Linked DNA regions of Microscilla marina ATCC 23134. Each later gene encodes a partner of the first gene's protein in a complex. Links are inferred from orthologs where the notes say so. Each region holds a gene or a part of one and is shown on either strand. Other genes may lie near its edges. The genes, in order: mfd and uvrA.

Evidence for each region.
Region 2: the proteins of mfd (region 1) and uvrA are in contact, whole or in part, in a crystal structure (PDB 4DFC), measured with the Escherichia coli proteins. The link is inferred for Microscilla marina ATCC 23134 from one-to-one orthologs.

The regions. Positions count from the first base shown.
Region 1 is NZ_AAWS01000028.1:36,961-52,398, reverse strand. What follows is about bases 9,903-13,841. They hold mfd (transcription-repair coupling factor), read left to right. Parts: upstream 9,903-10,227; coding sequence 10,228-13,641; downstream 13,642-13,841. Other genes in these bases: gldJ (gliding motility lipoprotein GldJ), read left to right, coding at 13,778-13,841; M23134_RS22890 (hypothetical protein), read right to left, coding at 9,903-10,028. In the rest of the region: M23134_RS22935 (SPASM domain-containing protein), read right to left, coding at 1-555; M23134_RS22930 (hypothetical protein), read right to left, coding at 630-1,349; M23134_RS22925 (transporter), read right to left, coding at 1,513-2,397; M23134_RS38735 (DM13 domain-containing protein), read right to left, coding at 2,431-3,348; M23134_RS22915 (CbrC family protein), read right to left, coding at 3,469-4,029; M23134_RS38730 (hypothetical protein), read right to left, coding at 4,240-4,836; M23134_RS22905 (serine hydrolase domain-containing protein), read right to left, coding at 4,915-6,657; M23134_RS41310 (hypothetical protein), read right to left, coding at 6,693-6,869; M23134_RS22900 (histidine kinase), read left to right, coding at 7,015-8,712; M23134_RS22895 (LytR/AlgR family response regulator transcription factor), read left to right, coding at 8,721-9,410; more of M23134_RS22890, read right to left, coding at 9,486-9,902; more of gldJ, read left to right, coding at 13,842-15,166; M23134_RS22875 (cytochrome-c peroxidase), read right to left, coding at 15,430-15,438. UniProt on the Escherichia coli protein: Couples transcription and DNA repair by recognizing RNA polymerase (RNAP) stalled at DNA lesions. Mediates ATP-dependent release of RNAP and its truncated transcript from the DNA, and recruitment of nucleotide excision repair machinery to the damaged site.
Region 2 is NZ_AAWS01000018.1:66,467-81,416, reverse strand. Bases 7,720-11,170 are described here. They hold uvrA (excinuclease ABC subunit UvrA), read left to right. Parts: upstream 7,720-8,093; coding sequence 8,094-10,970; downstream 10,971-11,170. Other genes in these bases: M23134_RS17890 (helix-turn-helix transcriptional regulator), read left to right, coding at 11,160-11,170. In the rest of the region: hisD (histidinol dehydrogenase), read left to right, coding at 1-578; hisC (histidinol-phosphate transaminase), read left to right, coding at 1,099-2,178; bifunctional histidinol-phosphatase/imidazoleglycerol-phosphate dehydratase HisB, read left to right, coding at 2,446-3,567; M23134_RS17920 (SixA phosphatase family protein), read left to right, coding at 3,737-4,222; M23134_RS17915 (hypothetical protein), read left to right, coding at 4,273-4,614; M23134_RS17910 (hypothetical protein), read left to right, coding at 4,807-5,145; M23134_RS17905 (serine hydrolase domain-containing protein), read left to right, coding at 5,350-6,456; M23134_RS17900 (DUF6122 family protein), read left to right, coding at 7,008-7,334; more of M23134_RS17890, read left to right, coding at 11,171-11,849; M23134_RS17885 (alpha/beta fold hydrolase), read left to right, coding at 11,930-12,895; M23134_RS38400 (AraC family transcriptional regulator), read right to left, coding at 12,999-14,408; M23134_RS17875 (ADP-ribosylglycohydrolase family protein), read left to right, coding at 14,749-14,950. UniProt on the Escherichia coli protein: The UvrABC repair system catalyzes the recognition and processing of DNA lesions. UvrA is an ATPase and a DNA-binding protein. A damage recognition complex composed of 2 UvrA and 2 UvrB subunits scans DNA for abnormalities.

The DNA.
Region 1 (15,438 bases):
CTTTTTCCAACGTATCAGGTTGCGGGTACCTTCCAATACTTTATCGAGCTTGCCGCCTATACGATACGACTGGTAGGTATCTTGTGTGGTGCCATCAATCGAGATAATGAGGCGATCTAACCCTGACTCTATCGTTTTGCGGGCATTTTTATCGTTGAGGTAGTGAGCATTGGTAGACGTAGCCGTGTAAATACCTTTGTCCGAAGCGTATTGAACCAAATCTAAGAACTGGGGGTGAAGATAGGGTTCTCCTTGAAAATAGAAAGTGAGGTAAAGCAAGGTTTTTTGTAACTCATCAATGGTTTGCTTGAATACTTCTTCTTGTAGCATACCAGTAGGGCGGGTAAAATTGCGTAAACCACTGGGGCACTCCGGGCAACGTAAGTTGCATGAAGTAGTGGGCTCAAAGGCAATGCTGATGGGCAACCCGGTGTGGCGAGGCTTTTTAGTAAGTTTAGAGAGATAAAAACTACCTACTACTTTAGCAGCGTTCCAGGCACGGGGCAAGGTAAGTTTAGAAACTAAGTTAAAACTATCGTTGAGGTTGCTAATCATTAGTGTATACAATGAGGTAAAATAGGGTAGCTACTCAGCCACCCTGTTCAGCAATAAAATTACTCGAAATAGTGTTAACTCCCCAATGGAATAAGTGATGTAACCACAAATTTAAGGTAAAAGTAGCCTGAGGCGTTTACCATAGGTACATCATCTATGGGTCGACTGGTATTAAAATTTTCGCTCCATTGGTTGTTAAAAGGCAGGGCATAGCCAGTTCTAAGCCCTACACGCACATCTAGCCTGGGGCTACGTCCAAACAAACCCTTGAATCCAGTACATTTATCTACCCCTACACCAAGCGAAGTTTTTACCGGAACGGTATATAGTAAACTGTAAGGGAAAATGGCAGGGTTGGGTTGGATAGCCCTTAACTCAAGTATTGAAATATGCGCTGCTGCAGTGAAAAAAAACTCCAGGCTTTTCTTTTTCAACACCAAGTATTGGTAGTTGCCTCCAAAGTTGTATTGACTCAGGTAAAAGTTATCCCCATTGTGCGCACGATGGCCGTAACCACCCAAGCCAAACAGGTGCTTGCGATACACCAGCGAAAAAGTAAACCCAACGTGCAGATCTATAGGGGCAAACGCGCGGTAACCTTCAGTCTGTAGCTCTTGATTAATTGCTTGTACCCCCAACGTATGTACACCTACCTGCAGTTGGGTTCCTATTTTCCAGTCGGGTGGTTTAGCCTTAAAAAACCTTCGGCTACTGTCGAGGTTTATCTGAGCATAGCCTTGCCCAGCCAGGCACAAGAAAAAAAAGCCAAGAATAGTTCTGTAGTGTTGTGTCATATAATATGGGTAAGTAAAATAGATGTATTGATTTAGAGAAGTTTACGAGAATCAATACCAGGGGTTAAGCTTTGCGAAAAGTATTATTGAAAGTAAAATAAAAAGCCCTGACAATGTGCCAGGGCTTTTGTGATCAACTTACTCTAATCGTGTAGTAACATTACTAAAACTGGAACAAAATTCCTGTATTATACACTGGTGCTTTCAACATGTTTTGTCCTGACACAATGCCTCCTACACTGGCATTGAAAGAGAGCTTTTGGGTAATTGCAAAAGCAAGCTTAGGGGTAATGGTAACATAGCGTACATTGTTAGAAAAAATATTTTCAGGAGTGGCAGAAGCTGCCCCATTATTGAGCGAATGTACCATATTTGCTTGTACCATTGCCAAAAACCGGTTGTATGCCCAGGCTACTCCAGCATTGGCACGTATTTCATCCGAAAAACTATTGGTACGGTTATTAAAACCCACCCCACCAGTGACATAAAAAGAGGAGATTTTGTAGCCTATATCAAGACCAATGATTTGGTTAAACTCGCCGTCACCCGTTTGTAATAACTGAGACTCTCCGCCTTGAACCGTACCTGTGGGTACACCTAATAACAAACTGCCGCTTAATACAAACGACTTGCGATTGATCAGTCCATATTTTACACCCACGGTCATGTCGCCAATTGTACTTACCTGATCGCCTGTTTGTACTCTCTGGCTACTCCGAAAACGCACTGCATTGCGGGTAGCTCTTACAAACAAAGGAGCCTGTAGGCTTATTTCCAGGTGACTACCCAAACCCAACCTACCACTTAGCTCTGTAGAATAAAACCCCGCAGTGGTCATGTCTGTGGTAGTGCCTTCAGCTGAGTAAAACTGTTGGGCATAAATGGCTGTTTGGCTCAACTGCACATACCCATGTCCTTTGGGGGCTATCCAAACATCATTGAGTAAAGGGCTAACAGTATTGGTCGCTCGTGACTCAGAAGTGGTTTGTGCCTGAGCACCTACAGCGATACCCAGAGTTAATAAAAATAATAAATATATCTTGTTCATGAGTAGTTTACTATAGAATGGATAAACAACAATTTATTTGAGCTCAGCAGCGCCAAAAGTCACACCGAAAGGCTTGCAATACACCAACACGTATTTATATTGGTCAAGGGTAACTCCAGAAACCTGATAAGTATCGCCTCCAGAGGTTTTACGAAGTGGGGCAACTTCTAACCCTCCAGTAGTACTATTGCTTAGATATACATGTAAGCCTGGACCTGCTGACGAGGAAAAGTTACTGGCTAACACAATCTCCAAGGTGTTGTTAGCGGCTATTTTAAGTGTTACCCTACCCGACACATTGTAGTTGCCAAGCCCGCTAAACTCACCATTGAGCTCGCTTCCTGTACCTACAGTCAGTTCAAAGTTTTGGCTGTTGACACCATTAGTTGTGGCAGTAATCATCACAGAACCATTCGTTACTCCCGTCACTACACCGTTAGCGTCTACAGTGGCAATGGAGGGATCGTTACTACTCCAGGTATAGTTAGCTACGGTAAGGTTGGCACCATTGATATTTTGAGCAGTGGCAGTTAACTGTAAGGTGTTACCCACAGCTACATTGTTGGCGGGTGCCGTAATATTTACCATCGCTACAGCAGTCAGGCTATTCACCACGGTAATAATTAATTCATTACTGGTTACCCCCTCCTTTACGGCGGTTATTTTAGTTTGCCCCGCCCCTGTTGCGGTCACTGTTCCGTTGGCATCAATGGTAGCCACTTCAGAGTTGGTGTTTGTCCAAGCCACTTCACCTTCAAATTTATCATCAAAAGGATTTTGCAATATGGCGGTCACCTGACTGGTTTGGTTGGCAAGTAAAGCAGTTTTACTGGCAGTAATCTCAATAGATTTGATGCTGTCTTCTTTTACGTCTTCGCCTACACAACCAGGCAAAAAAAGCGTGCTTACAAAAAGCAGCAACCAATTATAAAGGGTTAATTTTTGAGTCATTGTTCATCAATAGTTTTATGTTTTATATAAAAATAGCGAATTACAATGAAGTAAAGTGTCAGGCAGGTTACATTTTATAAAAAAAGTTGAGGAGCTAAAAGGTGTTGGGTAAGTTATGCCCTAATTGGCATCTATAGTTAGCCTATGTTTATTACATTTGACACAGCGAAACAGGTATCCTTGAATATCTCCAGGCTTTGTTAATAAACCTTGTAATTCTGTCTGAGATATATTCCACCTGCTTTGAATGTCGCTTAAATCTGGCATTAATTCTTCCTGAAGGTGAGCAATTTCTTTCCAACCTACATAATCAATGATGGCACAAGGTTCGTTGCAGTGGCTAAGCCAGACTTCTTGTTGCCACCCTCTGTATCCAGGGGTTCTTTCCAGTAGCTCATCTATTACATCTGAGGCATAGTTAATAGTATGGGGAGTAGACGGGTCAGGCGATATTCCTTCTATCGCTAAATAGTCTTGCAAAGTACCTTGAAACCTTTGGGCTGCACTTCCATCTTTAATACACCAAGGACAAATGCCTCTGACTTGTGCTGTAGTGTAAAAAGGGCCTGTATAAACATAGGCTCGCTCTTGCTGACACACGGGGCAATGTGTTCTCTCTTTTTTGATTACCCCTAACCTTACCGGGTCAGGGTTGTATTTGAAAACGGGTAAATCACACATATTTAATTTTTTTAATCTTAGAAACCCTGACAGGGGCAAGCCTTAAGCGACAAGTCGCAAGTCCTTAGATACCAATGCCCCGCAAGCGGGATGTCGGCATAAGGCAAACCCTGTTTAATTACAACTCGTCACAGCAAGCTGCTATGGGTTCGGTTCACAGGTAGCTAATAATTCATAGCATACTCATTTTCAACTAGTTATAAATAACAACTATTTTTCCAGAAAGTAAATATTGGGATTATCTACTTGCTTGATTACCTCTAAAAACTCTGAAGGGGTCAAAAACTTTTGAAAAAACTCTTCCAAAGTACCTTCCTTTTTTATCTCCCAAAAATAAGTTTCATGATCTGTACTATACACCATGGGGTTATGGGGGCTTTTGTCAGACAAACAGATAAAATAATGATTAGGGAAACCATCTGTATTGCCAATAAACATAAACTCCAGCACCGCATCGTCAATAAACACCCTCACTTCTGCTTCTTCAATATCCCACTCCTCGTAGTCTTTGGTTCCTTTGGTAAAAGGAGTAAAAAGGGTATGCTCAAAACGAATATTTGTGTAACAAGTATTGGCAGGTGAGTAAAAATGCTGTACTGCATTTTTAAAAAATAGTGCCTGATGGTGTTCAAACAATTGCTTGTTTGTAGTTTTGAACTTTTCCAATTCATCACAAAAAGAATAAAAATCCTTGATAATGAGTGGCACAGGAAAATGAATACTTTGAATGTTGTCTTGTAGAGTTTTGCCCTGAAAATGAAACGTACCACCTAAAGCAGTGATACGTTCTCTAATGCTTTGGTTCATGTGTATTTAAATATTAGCAAAGGTGTAAAAAAGATATATAATACAGCCCATCTTTGCCAAAAAAAGCCTCGGATTAATTCATCGTTTTGCCTTCATCAATGCCGGAATCACATAACGAGGCATAATCTCGTCGCGGTATTTCAACCACAAACGTCCTTGTCCATAATTACCCGCATTAATTACCGTAACCAAGTCAAGTTTTGGAACCACAAAAATGAGTTGTCCACCATTGCCTGCGGCATAAAAGCAGCGAAATTTTTCACCCTCTACTTCAAAACGATGAATCCACCAATTATATCCATAGTTTTTATAGCTTGCATTGTGCATGGTAGCTTTGCCTTGGGTAGCTTGCTGTACCCATTTTTCCGAAATAACCCGTTTGCCTTTCCACACCCCTTTATTCGCAAACAATTGACCAAACTTGGCAAGGTCACGGGGACGCATATGAATGCCTCCTCCCAGGTAGCCGTTGCCCATAGGAGTCATGTTCATGGTATATTTTTTAATACCCAATGGTTCAAACAAATAGGTTTGTAAAAACTCATAACTGGGTTTGCGCGATACATTAGAGACTATTTGCCCCAGCAAATTCACCCCTCCTGTACAGTACACGGCTTTTTTACCTGGTTCACGTTTCATAGGCAAGTCAAGTGTAAACTTCACCCAATCAGGCTGGGCGTTTTGCTCTTGCATGCGGTCTTCGTGCCCTGGCGATTCGTAGTTGTCGTCGTTGCAGGCAAGCCCTGATGACATAGACATCAGGTCGCGGATTCGAATACGTTTTTTGCGGTCGCCTACATGTTTGATTGAACCTTTATATTCAGGAAAAAACGTGAGTATTTTTTGGTCTACATTGCTCAATAAACCTTGATCAAGCGCCAAGCCTACCATCGTTGATGCCAAACTTTTACCTGCCGATCGGGTGTCGTGGTACTGGTCGCGGTGGTGTCCGTAAAAATATTCTTCTAACAAGAGCTTATTGTTTTGCATAATAAGTATGCTATGCAGGTAGATATATTTTTGAGTCAGAATTTTTTCCATGAGCGCCTTAATTTTGCCCATGTCTGCTCCTTGCTTTTCCAACGAAGCAGTTTGCCAACCATCATGCAATTGGGGAGGAGTTTGATAGGCATAGGTTTTTTGCCCCACACGAGGACGCACCAATATGTCCTTTTTAGTATCTACTTTGTGTAACACTTTGCCTGTCATTCCATGCACTCGAAACTTCACATGCAAAGTTTTGCCATCTTTTGCCAGCATTCCCTTAAACATAGGCTTGGTAGTATCTCTGCCATAAATGAGTACTTGCCTTTGTTTTTGTACAATCTCACGTATTCGGATAAAAATGCCTTGGTTTCGTTCGGGGTTATGAATAAATCCCTTAAAATTACCGCCTTTTTTTGGGCGAATGACTAAGTAAAAGGTCAATCGCTTCAACTGAACTTCACGCACTCCTTCCCAGCCACTATTTTTGGGGTGTAGCTCTACCGGGGCTACATAACCATACTGCCGCCAAAAGCCTTTGATTATTTTTTGTTGAGGGTTTTGCGCATCTCTGGCAAACTCCCCATCAAACTTTGCTTTTTTCCAACGAATGGTAAACTTCCCATGGCGATATTTTACCGGAATGTTTTTCGTACCTAACTGGGCTTTCCAGTTTTTTCCTTTGGGGTAAATGCGCAATTTTTTCACCAGCTCTCTAGGCTCTTTGAGTACCACCTTCCATACTCCTTTTGCACTGGGTATGGTGGGAGGTGTAGTTTGGGCCTGGCAAGCCAAAGCCGATAAAATAAGGAATGTAATGACTTGAATTGTTTTCATGAATATATGGTTTATGTATAAATGGTAAGCCATTTTTAGCGAATACGATTACTGTAGTACAAACGAATGCCAAACGTGAGCATCAGACTTGCCACAAACAACACCAGTAATACAGGTAGTTGTTGGGTTTGTTGTTGCCAATAAGCCCTGATTGCCAAACTTGCCCATAGCACAGTGAGTATTCCACAAAAAAACAATGATAATTTTTGCATTATGTACTTACGTTTACTCAAAAATAAGCTGTGCTACCTCACAAGCGAAAGTCTCTGTGACCAATGGCTATATAACTGGACAAACTGCTATGCATGTTCTGCTATAATCTACTAAATTGAACATTGTATATTTTTATATAAAATAATGTTTAAAACACAATTCAAAAGCAATGTATGGGCATTGTTAGCCTTTTCGTTGGCATTGGTAGGGCTCACAATATGGTCGGTTACTTCTGCACAAAACTTTTATGTATTTGACCTGCTATATGGCCAAGATGTAACCCCGATAAAACGTCTGGAACTCAAGAGCATTAATGAAGCATCGCCTTGGCAACAAAAAATTAATTTTCACCAAAAAAGCGGAACATACCTACTCAGAGGAGAAGTAGATTTAGCCAATGCTTCTGACAAGCATCTGGGCATGTTAGTAGTTTTGCAAGCTTCTTATAAACTCTATTGGGACGGGCAACTCATTGAAACAAATGGCGTTGTGGGTGATAGTAAAACCAGTGAAGTACCCGGAAAAATGAATAATACGGTGATTATTCCCCGTGCTTTGACTACCCAAGGCAAACATCAGGTATTGTTTCAGTTGTCAAACTACCACCGCTCATCTGCCAACAGCTTTCGTTTGTTACTGGTGGGCACTTATGATCAACTCACTCAGCGTCCGCTTATTTTTACCGCTATCTTGTACATTTTAGCAGGCAGTTTTTTTACCATTGCTATTTATTACTTGCTACTTTACCTCATTGCCTATCGGCAAGCGTCTTTGCTGGTGTTTGGCATGTTAAGCCTCTGTTTTTGTTTATTAACCTTGTTTGAACATAGCAAACCAATTTACCAATACCCCTACCCCTGGCACCTTACTCGCTTAATGATTATTGACGCCTTAAGTTATGCCATTAGTTACCTCATTGTTTTATTTTTTCTCTTACGTTTTCAACCACCCCGACAACCCCTCATTTTACTGGTGCTTACCTTGTTGCTGGTAAGCATGCACCAGCTCAACTTCAACCCAGAAGGTGTTTTTTATATGTACATATCGGCACTGTTCATTGCTTTGCTCATTATTATAAGGGCTATGTGGCAAAAGCAAAGGGGGAGCTTAGAAGCCTTTAGTGGCATCCTTGCGTGTTTTATTAGTCTCAACTACTACGATTTGACCTTGTTTCTGGGCTTTTTTGGACTGATTGTTTTTATGTTAATTTCCTTGAGTATTCAACTCAAAGCCCAACAGCAAACCGAAAAAAATGCCTTGCTTCGATCAAGTAGATTAGAGATAGAACTGCTTAAAAAACAGTTACAACCTCATTTTCTGATGAACACCCTTACTTCTGTCATTGGTTGGATAGAAGCCGAACCTGCTACCAGTGTAAAACTGATAGAAGCCCTGGCAGATGAGCTGAAAATTTTGCTTCAGATCGCTTCTGAAAAACTCATTACTTTATCGCAAGAGATTGCTTTATGCCAAGCACATATTGCTGTAATGCGTTACCGCAAAAATACAGTTTATACCCTGGAAGTACAGTATGAAAAAGAGGATGTAATGATTCCTCCTGCTATTTTTCATACGCTGCTCGAAAACGGCATCACCCACAGCGATGCTCATGCAGGAGGGTTGGTTTTTATGCTTAAGCAACAATTGCACGCCCAAGGCATTACTTATGTCTTTACTTCCAAACATCGTCAAAGTAAAAACGAAATCACCACTACAGGCACAAATGGCACTGGGCACCGTTACATCAAAGCCAGGTTAGACGAAAGTTTTTCGGGGCGGTGGGAGTTTTATTCAGAAAATACCCCAAATGGTTGGCAAGATGTCATTCACCTAAAAAAATAGCCAGACAAATGAAAATAGTAATCGTAGAAGACGAGTTTCCCATTTTACAGTTAATCAAAAAACACCTCAAAGACATCCTTGTTGGACAAATCACCCAAATCCATGAGTTTTCATCGCTTGATGCGGCACAACAATACCTAAAAATCAACTTGGTAGACTTATTATTACTTGACCTAAACCTGAATGGCAAAAATGGTTTTGACCTACTCACTCACCTGGTGGCAGAATCATTTCATACCATTGTTATTTCAGCCTATCAAGAGCGTGCTATAGAAGCCTTCGAGTACGGGGTACTTGACTTTGTCCCCAAACCGTTTAACCGGGACAGGCTACAAAAAGCCTTCGATCGTTTGCAACTAGCACAGGCAAATCATTTAAAATTTTTAGCCATCAAACACAGTGGGCGTATCCGTTTGGTACCTATAGAGGAGGTAATGTATGTACAAGGTGCAGGCAATTACTCTGAGGTGTTTCTTAAAAATGGCGAAAAAGTATTGCACGACAAGGCATTAGACAAATTACATCATTTATTACCCCCAAGCTTTGAGCGTATCCATAAGTCGTACCTTGCCCAAATGAACGAAGCCAAAGATATTTGTATTTATCAAGGAAGCAAGTATGAATTAGTCTTGACAGATGGTACCAGCTTGCCCATTGGTAGAACCAGGTATAAGTATTTAAAAGAAAAATGGGTTTAACTTTTTGCCAACCTAAGGCAGTAGTACGTTCTTGCATACTTTGTTTCACAAATATGATGGGTGAGCCAAAGAATATCAAAAATACAGAAAATGCTCAAGGTGGCCTAAGTACTCTTTAGACACAAGAGAGGCAGCATTTGCTAAAAAATGATCCTTGATTAACTCATCGTTTTTCTCTTCGTCTTCATCATCAGGCAAAGGATACTGGAGCGACACATTGATGAGTTCAATACAAAGTAAGAAAAAATGGCGCAAGGTGGGAGCAATTGCTAGAGGCTTGCGGGCTTCTATAGACGCAAAAATTTCGTTATGATGAGTGTGCGCAATGATAGGGTCGTCATTGAGGTGAGCAAAGACAAACTGCCCTGCTTCTAAATGTAAACCTTCTTGATACCTCTCCAAACGCTCAACAGCAACAAAGGCTATGTTATGAACAATCAGATGAAAGCCCCAAGCGTAGTTTTTGTATAAATACTCAAAGGTAGGCGACAGAATAATACCAGTACGCAAAGTGCCAACAGTATTTACTTTGGTAAGAGTGCCTACATAAGCATCAGGATGAGAGCTTAAGGTCTCATAGAGCTTTTGAAAAACATGAATGGTTTTTTGATCATACATTGGCAACGCTATTAATTTTGCATTAAAGTACAATTATAAGTTTAACTTTTTGCCATCAAAGTAGTTTAAAGTGGTGTCTCCAGGGTTAAAAATATTTTTTAGCCTGAGCAATGGAATTCATACTCTCACATTGATTTTGCATTTACCCTCATAGCTTGTGTATATTTGCAAAACTTTAATAGCACCTCAACAGATACTTATGAAGATCAGGGATTTTGTAGACCACTATACTAAAGACAGCCTCACCCAAATGCTCGCCCAATACCTCAGCTCCAGCACCCCCGAACGTGTTCAGGTCAAGGGACTGGTAGGAAGCCTGGACTCAGTAATGGCAAGTGCCACCTATAAAATTCATACTGAGGCAAACCAACGTATTAATCATATTTTGGTACTGCACGACCGAGACGAAGCCCTGTATTTTTACAATGACTTGCAAAACCTACTGGGCAAAAAAAATATTTGGTTTTTTCCTTCTTCTTACAAACGCCCTTACAAATTTATGGAGGTCGAAAATGCCAATATACTGGAGCGTGCCGAGGTACTCAACCGCATCAACCAACAAATAAGCAACCCTCAGGTAGTAAGTATTGATGCTGGCAAAGCCAATGAAGAAAACCCCACCAATCAGGAGGGGTTTATGATAGTAACCTACCCCAGCGCTTTAGTCGAAAAAGTAATCAATAAACGGTCTTTACTGGAAAATACATTTACCGCCGAAGTAGGCGAAAAAGTAGACATTGAGTTTCTTGCCGAAATACTACATACTTACGATTTTGATAAAACCGATTTTGTATACGAAGCTGGACAGTTTTCTATCCGGGGGGGGATTGTCGATATTTTTTCTTACTCAAACGACTATCCTTACCGTCTTGAGTTTTTTGACGATGAGCTGGAAAGTATTCGTTTGTTTGACCCTGAGAGCCAGCTTTCTATAGAGCAGGTAAGCCAAATAGCCATTATTCCCAATGTGCAAACCAAATTGGTGCAAGAAGTTCGTGAGTCGTTTCTCAACTTTGTGCCCAACAATACCAAGGTATGGCTCAAGGACTATGATGCTACAATGGATGTTATCCGAAAGAGTTTCACGAAAGTGGCAAACAATTTTAAAGAGATTCTGGAAAAAAGCGGCAATACTCAAGTCATCAATGACCCTGACGTGCTGTTTGAAACACAGGCCTCTTTCGAGGAAAAGCTACTAGAGTTTACCACAGTTGAATTTGGTAAGCGGTTTCACTTTAAGTCAGACAAACGCCTGGTACAAGAGGCAAAGCCCCAACCTTCGTTTAATAAAGACTTTGCGCTCCTCATTGACGACCTCAAAGAGCGGCAAAGTCAAGGCTACGCTAACTTTATTGCTGCCGACTCGTTGCGCCAAGTAGAACGCCTTCACGTAATATTTGACGAGCTTGACCCAAATATAAGTTTTGAAGCCCTGGGAGTATCCCTTCGCGAAGGTTTTGTGGATCATGTCAACCGTTTTGTGTGTTATACTGATCACCAGATTTTCGAACGTTTTCATAGGTATAGGGCAGGCAAACGTCACTCCAAGTCAAAGGCACTCACTATGAAGGCGCTTAAGGCACTTAACCCTGGTGACTATGTGACCCATGTAGACTATGGAGTAGGCAGGTTTGCCGGGCTTGAAAAGGTAGAAGCCAATGGCAAAGTACAAGAGGCGGTTCGCCTGGTATACCGCGACGATGACCTACTATACGTGAGTATTCACTCATTGCATAAAATCAGCAAATACTCAGGCAAAGATTCTGCTCCTCCAAAAGTACACAAGCTAGGTTCGCCTGAATGGGAAACCAAGAAGAAACGGGTAAAAAAACGAGTTCTCGACATTGCCGAAGATTTGATAGAACTATATGCCAAACGTAAATCTGCCCCAGGTTTTGCTTTTAGTCAAGACAGCTTCCTCCAGGCAGAGCTGGAGTCTTCTTTTATATATGAAGATACCCCCGACCAGGCAAAAGCCACCGCTGATGTGAAAGCTGACATGGAGCAAAATAGTCCTATGGATCGTTTGGTTTGTGGTGATGTTGGTTTTGGTAAAACCGAAGTGGCTATTCGAGCAGCGTTTAAGGCAGTATATGATGGCAAACAGGTGGCAATATTGGTACCTACTACCATTCTCGCCCTGCAACATTACAAAACCTTTAAAAACCGACTGGAAAAATTCCCCTGTAATATAGAGTATATCAACCGTTTTAAAACCAGTAAGCAAATCAAAGCAACCCTGAAAGAAGTAAACGAAGGCAAAGTAGATATCTTGATTGGGACTCATCGTATTGTAAATAAAGATGTCCAGTTTAAAGACCTTGGGCTGCTGGTGATAGATGAAGAGCAAAAATTTGGGGTAAAAACCAAAGAACGCCTGAAAGAAATGCGAGTAAATGTAGATGTACTTACACTTACGGCTACGCCTATTCCCCGTACCCTACATTTTTCACTAATGGGTGCCCGTGACTTGTCTATTATCCAAACCCCACCGCTCAACCGCCAACCGGTGACTACCGAACAACATACCTTTAACGATGAGGTTATTCGAGACGCCATCAGCTTTGAGCTACGCCGAGGCGGACAAGTGTTTTTTGTACATAACAGAGTCAAAGATATTATATCAATAGCCAATAATGTACTTAAGCTAGTACCTGATGCCCACGTGGGGGTTGCTCACGGGCAAATGGAGGGACCTAAGCTAGAGAAAACTATGATGAAATTCATCGAGGGCGAATATGATGTGTTAATTTCTACCAATATTATAGAAGCCGGACTGGATGTACCCAACGCCAACACCATTATTATAGACATGGCGCATACCTTTGGGCTTGCCGACTTGCACCAAATGCGGGGAAGAGTGGGGCGCTCTAACCGTAAAGCCTATTGTTATCTGCTTGCGCCTGCGTCTACTTTACTCAATGTAGAGTCACGTAGAAGGTTGTCAGCTTTGGAGGAGTTCTCTGACTTGGGCGATGGTTTTAAAATTGCTATGCGTGATTTGGATATCAGAGGCGCAGGTAATTTGTTAGGTGCCGAGCAAAGCGGTTTTATTAGTGACCTAGGGTTTGAAATGTACCACAAAGTATTAGATGAGGCAATTCAAGAACTTAAAGAAACCAAATTTAGGGAGTTATTTGAAAGTGAACTTGCTATCAAGGAAATCAAAACGGACTGTGTGATAGAAACCGATTTGGCCATTTTAATTCCTGAAAACTATGTTACAAACATCACTGAAAGGCTTAGTTTGTATACTACCCTTGATAACATTAAAGAAACAGAAGAGCTCAATAAGTTTAAAATCTCGGTTCAGGACAGGTTTGGCAACCCACCATCAGAGGTAAACGATTTGATAGAAACTGTCAAGCTAAGGTGGGAAGCAGAACGTTTGGGGATGACCAAACTTACGCTTAAAAATGGGGCAATGAAAGGCTATTTTAACTCTGAAAATGACGACTATTTTAAGTCTGATACCTTTGGCAAAATCATCCGGTATTTGCAGCAAAACCCTCAAAAAACACGCTTAAAGGAACATAAGCAAAAACCAATTATTATATTTGCCGAGGTAAATTCAATTCAGCAAGCGATCTCTATACTATCCTCTATAAAATAGCGTTGATAAGGGGAGTAAAAAACAAAAAATACAAAAACTTTCACCAAAGGATATACGTTGAATTTGGCATAATAAGTGTACTTTTGTATTTATACGCTTTAAATTTTCTATCAATAAATTTAAGTTTAAACAGGTTATGAATAATAAAATGCAGCTCTTTAAGCAATTTTGTCTGTTTGCAGTTTGCTCTACGATGCTGACCTCTTGTTTTTTGTTTAACCGGGAACCCAAAGGCTTACAAAACAGTAAGAACGTTCACCGGAAGAACCAAAAGAGTATGGTAACGGGAGTAAAGTATAACGTAGAAGCAGGTGAAAAAGGCTCTGAGTATAGCTTCAAAGTATCAGAGTACGAGGGACAACCCGATGCTCCTAATATGGTGTTTATTGAAGGAGGGCGCTTCACCCTTGGTTCTTCTGAAGAAGATATTATGTTTTCTCACGATAACGTAGAAAGAACCGCCAGTATTCAGTCTTTCTTTATGGACCAAACCGAAGTGGCCAATATCCACTGGTTAGAATATATGGCATATTATGAAAACCCAGACAACTCATCTCGTCTCCCTCCCGGTTTTACTGACCTAAAAACATACAGAGATCAGGTTTTGCTTCCTGATACTACTGTTTGGGCAAGTGAACTCGCCTATAACGACTCTTACGTAGCCAACTATCTACGTTATCCTGGTTTCCGTTTCTTTCCTGTAGTAGGTATTTCCTGGGTACAGGCACAAGACTTTTGTCGCTGGCGTACAATGGTTGTAAACGAGAACCTGGCACTACAGGCAGAAAAGTCTGGTAAAATCGAATCTGTACCTGACTTTGCCAATGGCGAAAAATTACCTTTGGAGTCTGGTGTAGTTGTACCTGATTTCCGTTTACCAACTGAAGCTGAGTGGGAATATGCTGCTAAAGCTTTAATTGGAACTCAATATAATGACGAAAACCAATCTAACGGACGTATTTATCCCTGGGATGGTCACTCTGTAAGAAACCCTTACGATACTAAGAAGTACCCAATGGGTTATATGCTTGCCAACTTTAAGCGTGGTCGTGGTGACTATGCTGGTATTGCTGGTAAACTAAATGATGGTGCTTTGATCACTGAATATGTATTTGCTTACCCTCCTAACGACTATGGTTTGTACAATATGGCAGGTAATGTAAGTGAATGGGTAGAGGATGTATATCGTCCAAACTCTTTCCGTGATGTAGATGATTTGAACCCTGTTCGTCGTCAACGACTTGATAGTACTAAGCTTAACCCTGATACCTCTAAGAGTGTATACAGCGATGATAAAAAGCCTTATAACCCTGCCAACTCACAAGGAAACACTACTTTGAACTCATTAGTAAATGATGATGTTCGTGTATACAAAGGTGCTTCTTGGAAAGATGTGGCTTACTGGTGTTCTCCTGGTACTCGTCGTTTCTTAGATAAAAATGGTCGTACTGCTGCTATCGGTTTCCGTTGCGCAATGATTATGGCTGGTGAAAGAGACGGAGAAACTCGTAGAAAAAATAAATAATATTACTGAATATACTTTTGTTAAAAAAAGGGTAGTCAATTTGATTGACTACCCTTTTTTTTATTAGAATAATATCAAAAAGCAATGTAAGCCTTGGATACCAATGCATATAAGTACAATTGGGATATAAGAACTTACTTTATTTATATTATCAAGATAGAACTAAATATGCCTAATGAGTAGGTGTCACAGCCATATGAATGAGTTACTCTTACTTGTAGCACCGATATACATCGGTATCTAAGGACTTATAGCTATTGCGGCTACTTATG
Region 2 (14,950 bases), on another replicon or contig:
CAGAACTTGCCGTGATTGCCGATGATGCCTGTGTGCCTGCTTTTGTGGCTGCCGACTTGTTGTCGCAAGCCGAACACGGCGCCGATAGCCAGGTAGTATTGATTGCTACAAATAGCCAGGTGGCCGAAAAGGTAATGAAGGAGGTAGAAAAACAAGTGGCTACGTTGCCGCGTCGTGACATTGCCGAAAAGGCTTTGAAAAACAGCAAAGCCATCGTGTTTGACCAATTAGCGGAAGCTATAGCCTTTAGTAACTTTTATGCCCCCGAACACCTCATCATTGCCACGCAGGATTTTGAACAGGTAGCCGAACAAGTGACCAATGCCGGGTCGGTGTTTTTGGGCAATTTCACCCCCGAATCGGCTGGAGATTATGCCTCAGGCACCAACCACACCTTGCCTACCAATAGTTTTGCCCGTGCATTTAGTGGGGTGTCTTTGGACAGTTTTTATAAAAAAATCACTTTCCAGCACTTGACCAAACCGGGCTTACAAAGCATTGCTCAAACTATTGAAACAATGGCTACTGCCGAATCGCTGACGGCGCACCAACGGGCGGTAAGTATAAGGTTTGAGTAATTACGAATGGTTTAATTACGAATGAGGAAATTACGAATTACGAATGGGTCAATTACAAGCCGACCGAAGGGAGCTCTGCTTTAGCTAATGAGCGCGACTACGGTCTACGGACTAAATTACGAATGGGTCAATTACAAGCCGACCAGAGGGAGCTCTGCGTAAGCTAATTACGAATTGGTCAATTACAAGCCGACCGAAGGGAGCTCTGCTTTAGCTAATGAGCGCGACTACGGTCTACGGACTAAATTACGAATGGCTTCGCCTCATTCGTAATTCGTAATTCGTAATTCTCAAATTCCTAATAGGCACGAGGCGACTACGGTCTATGGACTAAATTACGAATGGCTTCGCCTCATTCGTAATTCGTAATTCTCAAATTCCTAATAGGCACGAGGCAACTACGGTCTACGGACTAAATTACGAATGGCTTCGCCTCATTCGTAATTCGTAATTCTCAAATTCCTAATGGGCACGAGGCGACTACGGTCTACCGACTACCAACTCTGGACTAAAAAAAAAAATGAAAAATATTGAAAAACTGGTACGACCCAACATTTGGGCTTTGAAGCCTTATTCGTCAGCACGCGATGAGTTTGTGGTAGACGATGAGGGCAATGAACAACCCTTGGTGTTTTTAGATGCCAACGAAAACCCGCTGGGGTCGGTGGGCAGTAACGGGGCAAATAACCGTTACCCTGACCCTTATCAGCGAAAGCTAAAAGAGGCACTAAGTGCCCTAAAAAACGTTGCCCCAGAAAACATCTTTCTGGGCAATGGCAGTGATGAGGCTATAGATTTATTGTTTCGAATTTTTTGTACCCCAGGGCAAGACCGGGTACTGGTTACTCCGCCTACTTATGGTATGTACCAAGTCAGTGCCGACATTAACCATGTGGCAGTAGATCAGGTCAGGCTCAACGAAGATTTCACCTTGCCAGTGGCTCAGCTGTTAGACACAGTTGGGCAACATGCGTATAAATTGCTGATTTTGTGTAACCCCAACAACCCTACGGGCAACGCCATTGCTTCAACGGCTGAGTTTGAGCAAATCTTACAGGCTTTTGAGGGCGTGGTGGTGGTAGATGAGGCGTACATAGATTTTGCTGATTTCGCTTCTATGACTGCCCTGATCGACCGTTACCCCAACCTGGTGGTGTTGCAGACTTTTTCGAAAGCCTGGGGACTGGCAAATTTGCGCCTGGGGATGGCTTTTGCCTCCGCTCCGATCATTGATTTACTTAATAAGGTAAAGCCGCCTTACAACCTCAACGGGGTGACACAGGAGTTGGGGCTGCAAGCAGTACAAAATGTCGCCCAAAAAGACGCTTTTGTGGCAAGCATTCGAGCTCAAAGAGCGTGGTTGTATACGCAACTGCCTTTGTTTGACTTTATCGAGAAAATATTTCCTTCTCAAACTAATTTTATCTTGTTTCGTACCCAACAGCCCAACGAATTGTACAATTACCTGGTGCAACATCAGGTGATTGTACGCAACCGCTCTACTCAACCCCTTTGCGAGGGTTGTTTGCGGGTATCGGTGGGTGCGGAGGCAGAAAATAAACGTTTCATTGAATTATTGAAGAGTTGGGAGCTTTTGTAGCCTCAAGCCTATAGGTTTGCAAGCCTGTTAATTTTTAATTGCAGCAAAACACAGGTTTTGAACGCTTACAGTTTGGGCGATCTTTATATAACAAAAGCCATGGCGACTAATTAAAGGCTACAGTGAACCACAGACTTCTATCTACCGATTTTATAAACCACTAATAATCAGTGATTTATAAAATCGGCAACAGGCTTGCAAACTAGCCTAAAGCTAAAGGCTAATAGCTTTAGGCTGTAGAAATTATCAACTCTAAACTAAAATATTATGAAAAAACGTGTACTTTTTATAGATCGTGACGGGACGCTTATTGTAGAGCCTCCGGTTGATTATCAGGTAGATTCGCTCGAAAAACTAGAGATGTATCCCAAGGTAATCAGAAATATGTATCAAATAGCCCAGGAGCTGGATTATGAGCTGGTGATGGTGACCAATCAGGACGGGCTGGGTACGGATAGTTTTCCGGAAGATACCTTCTGGCCAGCCCACAACAAAATGCTCAAAACCCTGGAACAAGAGGGAATTGTGTTTGATGAAATATTGATCGACCGCACTTTTGAGGAAGAGAATGCCCCTACCCGCAAGCCGCGCACCGGGCTAATGACAAAATACATTGATAACCCTGCCTATGACCTTGCCAACTCGTTTGTGCTGGGCGACCGCCTAAGCGATATGCAATTGGCTCAAAACCTGGGTTGCCAGGGAATTTTGCTGCAGCCAACACTAGCCGCACACGATTTGCCTGTGGTGCTTACTACCATTGACTGGGACAAAATTACGGTATTTTTGACGGAGGCAAACCGCGCTGCCCAAGGGCGTACTGCCACTGTGCAACGTGCTACCAAAGAAACTGACATTGCTATAGCGCTCAACCTGGACGGGAGCGGCAAAAAAGCCATGGATACGGGCATTGGTTTTTTTGATCACATGCTGGATCAATTGGCGCACCACGGCAAACTTGATTTGAGCGTAAAGGTAAAGGGCGACTTGCACATAGACGAACACCATACTATAGAGGATGTCGCCATTGCTTTGGGCGAAGCCTTTAAAATAGCCTTGGGCAACAAAAAAGGCATTGAACGCTATGGTTTTTTTAACCTGGTGATGGACGAATGCCTGGCACAAGTTGCCTTGGATTTTTCGGGGAGAAATTGGTTGGTGTGGCAACCTATGTTTAAACGCGAACGAGTGGGTGGTATGCCTACCGAAATGTTTGAACATTTCTTTAAATCGCTCAGCGACCACGCCCAATGCAATATTCACGTAAGGTGTGAGGGCAACAACGAGCACCACATGATAGAGGCTATATTCAAGGCGTTTGCCCGTGCGGTAAAGGCTGCCAAACAAATTACTGGGGTTGAGATTCCAAGTACTAAAGGGGTGATTTAGCCAAGGGGCTGTTAGAGACACATCACATTAAGTCTTGCCACAAGCGGGGGTAATTCATTCATTCTTACATAATTACCCCTACTTGTTGGTTATATTTAATGCGGTCTTTGCGCTCAGTATTTGAAATCACGCTAAATAATTAGTTTTTTTGCACAAATAGTAAAACGCAATGAAAAAAAACCTCTTACTTTTACGCCACGCCGAAGCGGTGGCCTACGCTGCTGGCAAAACCGATCATCAGCGTCCATTGACCCCACGTGGCACCCAACAAGCCTACACTATGAGTGAACTGCTCCATACCCAGGGTTTTGTGCCTGACCTGGTGTACTCCAGCAACGCCCAAAGAACCACCTCTACTGCCGAAATTTTTGCTCAAAAATTGAATTATCCCACTAAAAACATCATATTTGATCCGTCTATTTATGAAACCACGCTAGAGGTAATGCTGGACGCAATTAATAAAACAGCCCCCCAACACCAAAACGTGCTAATGATAGGGCACAATCCTACCATTAGTTACCTCACCGAATACCTCACGGGGCAGTCGGTAGCCGGCCTGCCTAACTGTGGCGTTGCTTCGATTATGTTTGAAGTGGCCGAGTGGGCACACGTGTCTGCCGATACTGGAGTTTTGGCCTGGCTAAAACATCCATAAAATTTGCCTTCATTGTCACGAAAAAAATTATATTTACAAAAATATAGTATATGCTCTTTATTATTATTGCTCTTTTGGTATTTATTACCCAATCGTTGTTTGCTGCCTGGTGGTGGATAGCTGTAGTAGCTTTTGTAGCTGCTGTACTGGTGGGGCGGTCTAACCTCGAAGCATTTTTATCGGGTTTTTTTGGGGTTGCCTGTGTATGGGTGGCGCGCGCATACTTTATCAACCAGGCAAACGATGGCTTACTCTCTGGCAAAATAGCACAGTTTTTTGCTTTGCCTTCCGGCGATTGGTTGCTTATAGTAACTGGGGTAATCGGAGGCTTGGTAGGAGCATTTGCTGCCTGGACAGGCTACAGTTTAAAGGCAATATGGAGCAAAAAATAAAGAAGTTTTTTTTTGATTTGTTTTAATAAATTTAGCTACTTTTGCGCCACATGTTGTAAATATGGAGGCAGGTAAATGAGGGTTTTTTGAGCATTTTCAAACAAAAACACTCTACAACCTGATAGAAATTACACAGGCATAGTCCTGGATATACTTATATAAATACGTGGTTTGCATAAAATCAGAATGACAATGACTTTTACTAAAAAAATTTATCATTTAATTATTATCTCGTTCATGTTCTCTTTAGTGTCTTGCGGATACGGCAAATACAATGCGTCGTCATCGGTGCCTGACCAAAAAGTAGACTACGACAACAACAGAGTATACGGTGACGGAAAAGATGCCAAGGCACGCCAAACCAAACAAACTTACCCTACCCCTGAAGACGCAGGTGATAGAGTAAACAAAATAAAAGACAAATTATACGGTAAGCCTAAAGCTGCTAAAACCGAGGAAACCAACACGGTTGACTCTACTGAGCAAATCAAAGCCGACTCTACCCAGGCAGATAGCAGCAAAGCCAACTAAGCCAACTGCTAAACTTACGCAACCTCTGCACAGGTTCGTTTGATTTCTAAAAATATTGCGATGCTGCCAAAATAATTTTTGGCAGCATTCTTTTTATATATGGCTGTTTGTTGTTTTTGTTAGCCACTCAAAATATCTGATTGCCTAAAGCGTTTTTTGGGGCAACCCACCCACGGCACCCAAAGTATATACAACCCTCAATTTATGAACATCATCAGGTTATACATGGTACTTTTTTCTGCACTGATCCTGCCCGCTGCCTGTAAGTCAGACAAGTCACCCCAAACCCCACCCACTACTGAAAAGATTTACCTGAGCGAAATAGCCGGAAGAGCAGACTCACTGCTTCACTACTTGCACAAAAACCGAAACTTTAACGGCAATGTGCTGATTAACCACAATGGGCTCAAAATTTTGGAAAAAAGCTACGGTTATGCCGACTTCAGAAACCAAGCCCCGCTTAAGAGCCAGTCTAGCTTCAGACTTTCTTCGGTAAGCAAACAGTTTACTGCTATGGCCATCATGATGCTTAAAGAAGCGGGCAAACTCTCGTATAACGATACTGTAGACAAGCACCTTCGAGGGTTTCCCTACCCTCATATTACCATTCGTCACTTGCTCACTCATACTTCAGGCTTGCCCAACTATGGCGAATACTTTGCTCAGGTAGTGCTACGCTCTAAATACAAGTTTACCTACCCCACCAATCGCGACATTTTGCTCTGGTTGATCAATGAACAACCCAAACCCTATTTTAAATGTGGCGAAAGCTGGCTATATACCAATACCGGATATGTACTGTTGGCGTTGATCATAGAGAAGGTGTCGCGGCAATCGTACCCCAACTACCTTCAGGAACGCATCTTCAATCGCCTCGACATGCGCAACAGCGAAGTGTTTGACTACCAACACAAGTTACCTTACAGGGTGTATGGCTTCAGAAACAACAAAAAATTGTATGATGACCACTTGTTCAACCGCATTTATGGCGATGGTGGCATATACGCTTCAGCGGCAGATTTGTATAAGTGGGACCAGGCACTGCGCACCAACCGACTGGTAAAAAGAACGACCCTCAAAGAAGCTTTTTCGCCTACTAAATATTACAATAATATGTTCAGCAAAAACTATGGATTTGGCTGGCACATCGATAAAGACGGACAAACGGTGTATCATTCGGGAAGCAGTGGGGGGTTTCGCAGCATTATCTTGCGCAACTTGCACCAAAACAACTGCGTAATTTTACTCTCTAACAACCAGGATGGCAGGTATGAAAACATTGCGCGGGTCATTTATGGTTGGCTGGATTGATTGTCCATAGCTTCTACAGCCGCAAGCTTTTAGCGACAAGTCCTTAGATGCCGATGCATATCGGTGCTTCAAGTTTGAGGCTGCTCTTCAAGCAACTTACCGATTTCATAGAATACTGATTTTTAGCGGTTTATCAAATCGGTAGATGGAAGTCGATGGTCCAATGCTGGCGTAGCTCCGCTGAGCTCGGTTCCTTAACAAAGCTTTTAGCTTTAGCCTGTCACAGATGGCTCACGCATCTGTTTTTTTAATGCTTAAACAGCATTGGTTGATAGCCTCTACAGCCGCAAGCTTTTAGAGACAAGTCCTTAGATGCCGAGGCATATCGGTGCTTCAAGTTTGAGGCTGCTCTACAAGCAACTTACCGATTTTATAGGACGTTGATTTTTAGCGGTTTATCAAATCGGTAGATGGAAGTCCATTGGGGCTATGCTAAACTTGAGACAACATAAACACCTTATTATAAACACTTTATCATCAAACTATTTAAGTATTAATTTAGCTATGATCACTGCGTATTAGTGCATACTGGTAACCCCAAACAAACTGTAATGTTTTTACTTAAACCCTTGGTTCACTATAGCTTACACTTTTTGGCACCCGCCCTCATTGCCTGGGGCATTGCCCACACTCGCTGGTCTACCTTAGACTGGCGCAGTATATGGGGCATATTGCTTGCCACTATGTTGATAGATCTTGACCACCTGCTGGCTACACCTGTTTTTGACCCCACCCGTTGCAGCGTGGGTTTTCACCCATTGCATTCTTACACAGCTATAGTGGTATATAGCTGCTTGTTGCTGCCTCGCCGCACCCGCATTGTAGCGGTGGGTTTGCTGTTTCACATAGTAACTGATTGGTTGGATTGTTGGATATAGATTTTTAATTACGAATGGGTGAATTACGAATTGATTAATTACGAATTACGAATGAGGAAATTACGAATGGGCGCAAAGCGACCCTATGGTCTACGGACTACCAACTCCAGACTAATTTATGAATGGCTTCGCCCAATTCGTAATTAGCTTACGCAGAGCTCCCTTCGGTCGGTTCGTAAAGTCTAGTCCAGAGTTGGGAGTCGGTAGACCGTAGTCGCCTCGTGCCCATTAGGAATTTGAGAATTACGAATTACGAATTACGAATGAGGCGAAGCCATTCGTAATTTAGTCCGTAGACCGTAGTCGCGCTCATTAGCTAAAGCAGAGCTCCCTTCGGTCGGTTCGTAAAGTCTAGTCCAGAGTTAGTAGTCCGTAGACCATAGCATCGCCTTGCGCCCATTCGTAATTCGTAATTGAACAATTCGTAATTCGCTAAAGCAGAGCTCCCTTCGGTCGGTTCGTAATTGAACAATTCGTAATTGACTAACTCGTAATTCTCAAACTGATTCCGGACTAAACTACGAATGGCCTCGCCCAATTCGTAATTCGTAATTAAATCATTCGTAATTACTATTAGACTACCAACTCCGGACTAATACTTGCCTCTATTCACCTTCTACATAAAAATTGCTAAAAAAATGAACAATCCGGTTGGATTACTCATTTTATGTGTACACAATCGACAAAAAAACTGTAAGTTTGTAGTTGGTTAAAAATGCAATTGTACAAACCGGGAACTCCCCAAGCCTTGTAAATAAGATGGACACCCTTAATACTGAGACAACTACCAATAACGAAGCTCAAGACCTATCAACTGGTTATACTGATAACCTGGAGATTTTTGGCGCACGCGAACACAACCTCAAAGACATAGATGTTACTTTTCCCCGCAACGAACTGATCGTGGTGACCGGGGTAAGTGGCAGTGGTAAGTCATCGCTTGCCTTCGATACCATCTACGCCGAAGGGCAACGACGCTACATGGAGAGTTTTTCGGCGTATGCCCGTTCTTTTATCGGCGACATGGAACGCCCCGATGTAGACAAGATCAACGGCTTGAGTCCGGTCATTGCCATCGAACAAAAAACGACGTCACGCAACCCACGCTCTACAGTGGGCACTACCACCGAAATTTATGACTTTTTGCGTTTACTGTTTGCCCGCGCCGGAGAAGCTTTTTCTTACGTAACGGGTGAAAAAATGATCAAGCAGTCAGAAGATCAGATCATAGACCAAATCATTGCCAAATTTGAAGGACAAAAGGTATTATTGCTTGCTCCCGTGGTCAAAGGACGGAAGGGGCATTACCGCGAACTTTTTGTCCAAATACGCAAGGCTGGTTATGCCAAGGTGAGGGTAGATGGCAAAGTGCTCGACCTGGAGCCTAAAATGCAGGTAGACCGTTACAAAATTCACGATATAGAAGTAGTAGTCGACCGACTGGCCATCAAAGCAGAACAACGCATGCGCATTGCCCAATCGGTGGCCACTGCCCTAAAAGAAGGCAAAGGTTCGTTGATGCTACAGCTCCACGATAGCAACGACAAACCCATTCATTTTTCGCGCAACCTGGTATGCCCTACTTCGGGTATTTCGTATGACGAACCCGCCCCCAATGCCTTCTCGTTTAATTCGCCTTATGGGTACTGCCCCGACTGCAAGGGCTTGGGAGTAATAGAAGAGTTTACCGAAGAAACCCTGATGCCTGACAAATCGCTGAGCATTAGCCGGGGAGGGATTGCGCCTTTGGGCGAATACCGTGACACGTGGATGTTTAAGCAATTGGAAAAAATGCTCAAAAACCACAAGCTGAGCCTGAGCACTCCTATAGAAAAACTCCCCCAAGACCTGCTTGATGTTATTTTGAATGGCTCGGATGAACTCCTCAAAGTGTATTCGCCCAAATACAAGCGTACCTACGAGACCACCTTCGATGGCATCAAGACGTACATGAAAAAGAATTATGAAGAGGGCACCGAAAAGCTGCAAAGCTGGGCTAAAGACTTTGTCCAGATCAACACTTGCCCTACTTGCGAGGGTGCCCGCCTGAAAAAGGAGTCATTGCATTTTAAAATAGACGACCATAACATTTTTCAACTCAGCGAAATGGACATCAACCACCTGGGCGACTGGTTGGAAAACCTGGAAGAGCGATTGAGCAAAAAGCAAAACCAAATTGCCCACGAAATACTCAAAGAAATAAGAAAACGGGTAAGTCTATTGCTCAATATTGGGTTGGGTTACCTTACCCTCAACCGCTCATTGCGCACCCTGTCGGGAGGAGAAGCCCAACGCATTAGACTTGCTACCCAAATAGGTACTCAGTTGGTAGGTGTCCTGTATATTTTAGACGAGCCAAGCATTGGCTTGCACGCCCGCGACAATGTAAAACTGATTCAGTCACTACAAGAACTACGCGACCTGGGCAATACCATCATAGTGGTAGAGCACGACAAAGATATGATGATGGAAGCCGACCATATTCTGGACGTAGGGCCAGGGGCAGGTATTCACGGGGGCAAGGTGGTGGCGCAAGGCACGCCCCAAGAGATTATGCAGCAGCAAAGCATGACGGTAGACTACCTAAGCAACCGCAAAACCATTGAGGTACCCAAAAAACGACGCAAAGGCAACGGCAACCAATTGGTGCTAAAGGGAGCCACCGGGCACAACCTAAAAAATGTGACACTTAAGTTGCCTTTGGGCAAAATGGTGTGCATTACCGGGGTGAGTGGTAGTGGCAAGTCGAGCCTTATTCACGACACCCTCTACCCTATTCTCAATACCCACTTTTTCCGCGCCAAGCGCAAACCCCTTGCCTACAAAAAAATAGAAGGGCTTGAACACATAGACAAAGTAATAGAGGTAGATCAATCGCCGATTGGACGCACGCCCCGCTCAAACCCTGCCACTTATGTGGGATTTTTCTCCAACATCCGCGACTTGTTTACCCAATTGCCCGAAGCCAAGATAAGGGGCTATAAACCAGGACGTTTTTCGTTTAATGTAAAGGGTGGGCGCTGTGAAACTTGCCAAGGGGGAGGAATGAAGTTGGTAGAAATGGATTTTTTGCCCAATGTATACATCGAGTGTGAAACCTGCAAAGGCAAACGCTACAACCGTGAAACCCTAGAGATACGTTTCAAGAGCAAGTCTATTGCCGACATACTGGACATGACCGTAGAGCAAGCCGTAGGTTTTTTTGAACATCAGCCTTCTATCTTGCGTAAAATTAGTTTTTTGCAAGAAGTAGGGCTAGGCTACATTACCCTGGGGCAACAAGCCACTACCCTTTCGGGCGGCGAAGCCCAACGGATTAAACTTGCCAAGGAACTCTCGAAACGCGACACGGGTAAAACCTTGTACATTTTGGACGAACCCACCACGGGGCTACACTTCGAAGACATTCGCATCCTACTGCAAGTGTTGCAAAAACTGGTAGACAAAGGCAACACGGTACTCATTATCGAGCACAACCTGGATGTAATCAAGGTAGCTGACCACGTGGTAGACCTGGGACCCGATGGAGGCGAAAAAGGTGGTGAGATCATTTTTGAGGGTACCCCCGAACAACTCATCAAAAAGAAAAAAGGTTTTACGGGTAAGTATTTGAAGATGGAGATGAAGGGGGAGTGATAGCAGTTCTATTGCTATATGGTTTTATGGTGTGCAAAGTGAGGTCACCGCTGGTTTAAGTTTGAGCGCAGCGGTAACTTAAACCCAATGATTATGAACAGTTTGTGCTTGCGCTGCAAATTTGTATAGAGAATGTATATTGCTTCTAAAGAGCAGGAAAGGTTGCAAACGTCCGACAATCAAAAAAAAATGGAGTATAACGAAGTAAATAGATTATCTCGTTTAACCGCTATCTTAACTCAATTCCAGGCGAAGAGAGTTGTTACTGCTTCTGAATTATCCCAAAAATTTCAAGTGAGCAAAAGAACCATCTACCGGGATATAAAAGCATTGGAGAAAGCAGGCGTCCCTATTTTGACCGAAGAAGGGAAAGGGTATACACTCATGGAGGGTTACAGAATACCACCCGTTATGTTTACCGAAAAGCAAGCAAATGCCTTGATACTTGCAGAACAGTTGGTGTTGAAAAACAAGGATGCCTCCTTTGTAAAGGATTATTCGGAAGCAATTGATAAAATAAAATCAATTTTAAGATATAATCTCAAGGACAAAGCAAATTTATTGGCTAATAGAACTCAGTTTAACGAAGTCTTAGAGCAAGAAAGAAATAGCAACAATTTGTCAGATTTGCAAAATGCACTTACCAATTACAACCTGGTCAGGATGCAATATATCAATAAAGAGGGAGGCACAACCAACAGATTAATAGAGCCGTTTGCCATAGTGAATAGCGAAAACTGGTATTTGATTGCCTGGTGTCGTTTACGTAAGGAATTTCGCTTTTTTCGGTTAGACAGAATTCAAAAAATGGAAGTTCTATCAGAAAATTTTAAGCCTCACAACTTAACCTTACAAGAGTATTTTGATCAATACCATTAATTTTTGCTGACCCTTGACATAAGGTTGTCACCCGCCAGGTATACGTTTGCAGCATTGATTCACCTTTAAAATTTGTACAAATGACAAACGTAATAAACTCGGCATTTCACCCCATCAACTTTCCCAAGCCCACTCTTATTTCAGTCAACGGTATAGCACTCGAAGTTTTTGAAGCAGGCCGACAAAATGCAGGAAAGCCTATTGTACTCTGTCATGGCTGGCCAGAGCATGCCTTTTCCTGGCGTCATCAGGTACCCGCCCTTGTTGCAGCAGGTTACCAGGTCATCGTTCCAAACCAGCGGGGTTATGGCAATTCATCCTGTCCGACCGAAGTAACCGATTATGACCTAGAACACTTGACTGGTGACCTTGTGGCACTTCTCGATCACTACGGATACCAAGAGGCTACATTTATTGGCCATGATTGGGGGGCAATGGTTGTTTGGGGAATGACCTTATTGCATCCAAACCGCGTCAATAAAGTGATCAACCTGAGCTTGCCTTACCAGGAGCGCGGAGAAAAACCCTGGATCGAGTTCATGGAAGATGTACTGGGCAACGACTACTACTTTGTGCACTTCAATCGACAGCCAGGCATTGCAGACGCTGTACTAGAAGAAAATACGTCTCAATTCCTTCGCAACTTATACCGGAAGAATAAACCCCTCAGAGCTCCTCAGCCAGGCATGGAGATGATCAATCTTGCCAAAGCAAAAACACCGCTCGGTGAGCCCATCATGAATAACAGTGAACTGGCTGTTTTCGTCTCCGCCTTCGAAACTTCGGGGTTCACAGGCAGTATCAATTGGTACAGAAACCTTGACCGCAACTGGCAATTATTGGCAGATGTAGACCCTGTCATCCAACAACCCACACTCATGATCTATGGCAATCATGATTTGATTCCGAAGTTTGAAAGACTACCTGAGTTTGTACCTAAGGTAGAAGTTATTAGCCTGGATTGCGGTCATTGGATTCAACAAGAGCTTCCAGAAGAAACAAACCGAGCGATTTTGAAATGGCTGGAGCAACAGGAAGCCTCTTAACTACAGGTACAAATAATAAAAAACGGTACATCAGTTTGGGTTGATGTACCGTTTTTTTGTTTTTTCATTAAAAAGGGCATTTGGCAAATACCGCGATCGTTTTTTATGATTCAAGTATGCCTTTAATCTCGTTTATGAATTTGAATGATTCTTTTTCAATCTGTTCCGTTAAACACCTTCGATTACTAAAATCGGGTTCTTTCACAATGGTGTGGTCAACAATTGACAGACTGTCATTAATTGATTCTGCCAAATGATATTTGTCCCAATCACTGCCTTTAAATATTTCCCAGTATTTTTTTCGGATACTTTTGTTTTGACCAGATAAACAAATCGAAAAAAACAAATCTTGGTGATTTAATACAATAACAAATTTCAGTTTTTGTTTTTTCAACTCCTCAGTTGTGAATGAGAAATAAGAAAAATCAGGGTTTCCTTGATAAATATTTCCAAATTTAAAATTAACGTCGTATTCTTTATGTAAAAACCCTCTCAACTCTTTCATGTAACCTATCAGTTGATGGTAATCTAAATGTTTTTCACCTCGATTGTTTTGTTCTTTGTAATCTGAGAAATCTACCCTGTTTTTTCTCTCAAGTTTTAGGTTTCCTGTTCTTTCGAGTGGAATACAAATGTCTAATATGAATTTTTGATCGGGATGAGTTTTGTGGTCATTATGATACATTTCAAAATAGTCGCCATCTCTAAACTCATAACCATTTTCAATGACCCAGATGCACATATTTTTCCAGGCTGTTGGAATTTCGTCTGCCTTAATTTCAAAATGACCAACAGCATAAATGCCTTTCTTTAAGTTGATAGGTCTAATCTCTCCATCTGCATTTATGTCCTCACTAATGGTTATACACGTGCTGAATCTCAATTTTGAGGTTTGAGTAACGTTGGGGTTATCGTGATAAATGGTAATGGCTTTAAAATCCGAAGTGGCCAATACTCTTTTTTTAGCGCCCCATTCCATCAACCTTTGAAACATATTGCCAGCCTTGTCAAATTCTCCGATATGCATCACACCAGCAAGCTTTATTTCTTGTAGTTCTGTTATAACAATTTGTGCATTCATTTCAATCCATTTTTTAATATGATCAATGCTACAAATGTATTTCTCAGTTGTGAAAAACTCTATACCAATCTTGCGAAGTGTATTTTTTCCTTCTAATTTGAATCTTGTTGGGCTAATGCCATAATACTTTTTAAATGCTCTTGAAAAAGAACTTTCGCTATTAAATCCGTAGATATATGCAAGTTCTTTGATAGGCGTATCTGAACGTATCAATAAGATGGAGGCGATACGTTCTATTCGTTTTCTATTGACGTACTGATTCAGATTTTCTCCTACAATTGTCGAAAAAACTCTATGAAAGTGGTAAGGGGAATAATAGGCTTTTTTTGACAAAGACTCAAGTGACAAATCTGCTTCAAGATTCTTCTCAATAAAATCTAAAACAAAATTTACTCGTCTAATGTACTCTGTTCTTGCTTTATCGGCATTCATATTTTATTTTTAGAGCTGTACGAAGTCTTATAATTAACTGGTAATAAGTATTTTGTAAGATTAATGAGAGCAAAAATAAGGTCATTTTTAGTTTTAAAAGACGTTTTATACGCTCATGTTTGCTCTTCGTTAGGGCAACCACAGGGGTAGCCCCTACGAATTCACCCCTTGATTTATACGTAAATACCTGTATATCAAAGATTTTAAAACTTCGTACACGATTATTTCATTTTTATTAATGACACACCAGCTGATTTAGCTTTAAGCGTAGCGGTGACTTAAACAAATTTGTATAATAAGCCCAAGGTTTCGTTACACAATCACAAAATACAATACCCTCATGCTCATAGAACTTGCCATAGGCGACGCTTACGGGGCGGGCTTTGAATATGTAGACCGCCAAGAGGTGGTGCGCCACAACAATTTGAGCTACCGCCAACACCCCAAACATACGGGCACTTTGCCTGGAATGTATACTGACGATACCCAAATGAGTCTTGCCATAGCCGAGCTGATGCTATCGGGCGATGCGTGGACTCCAT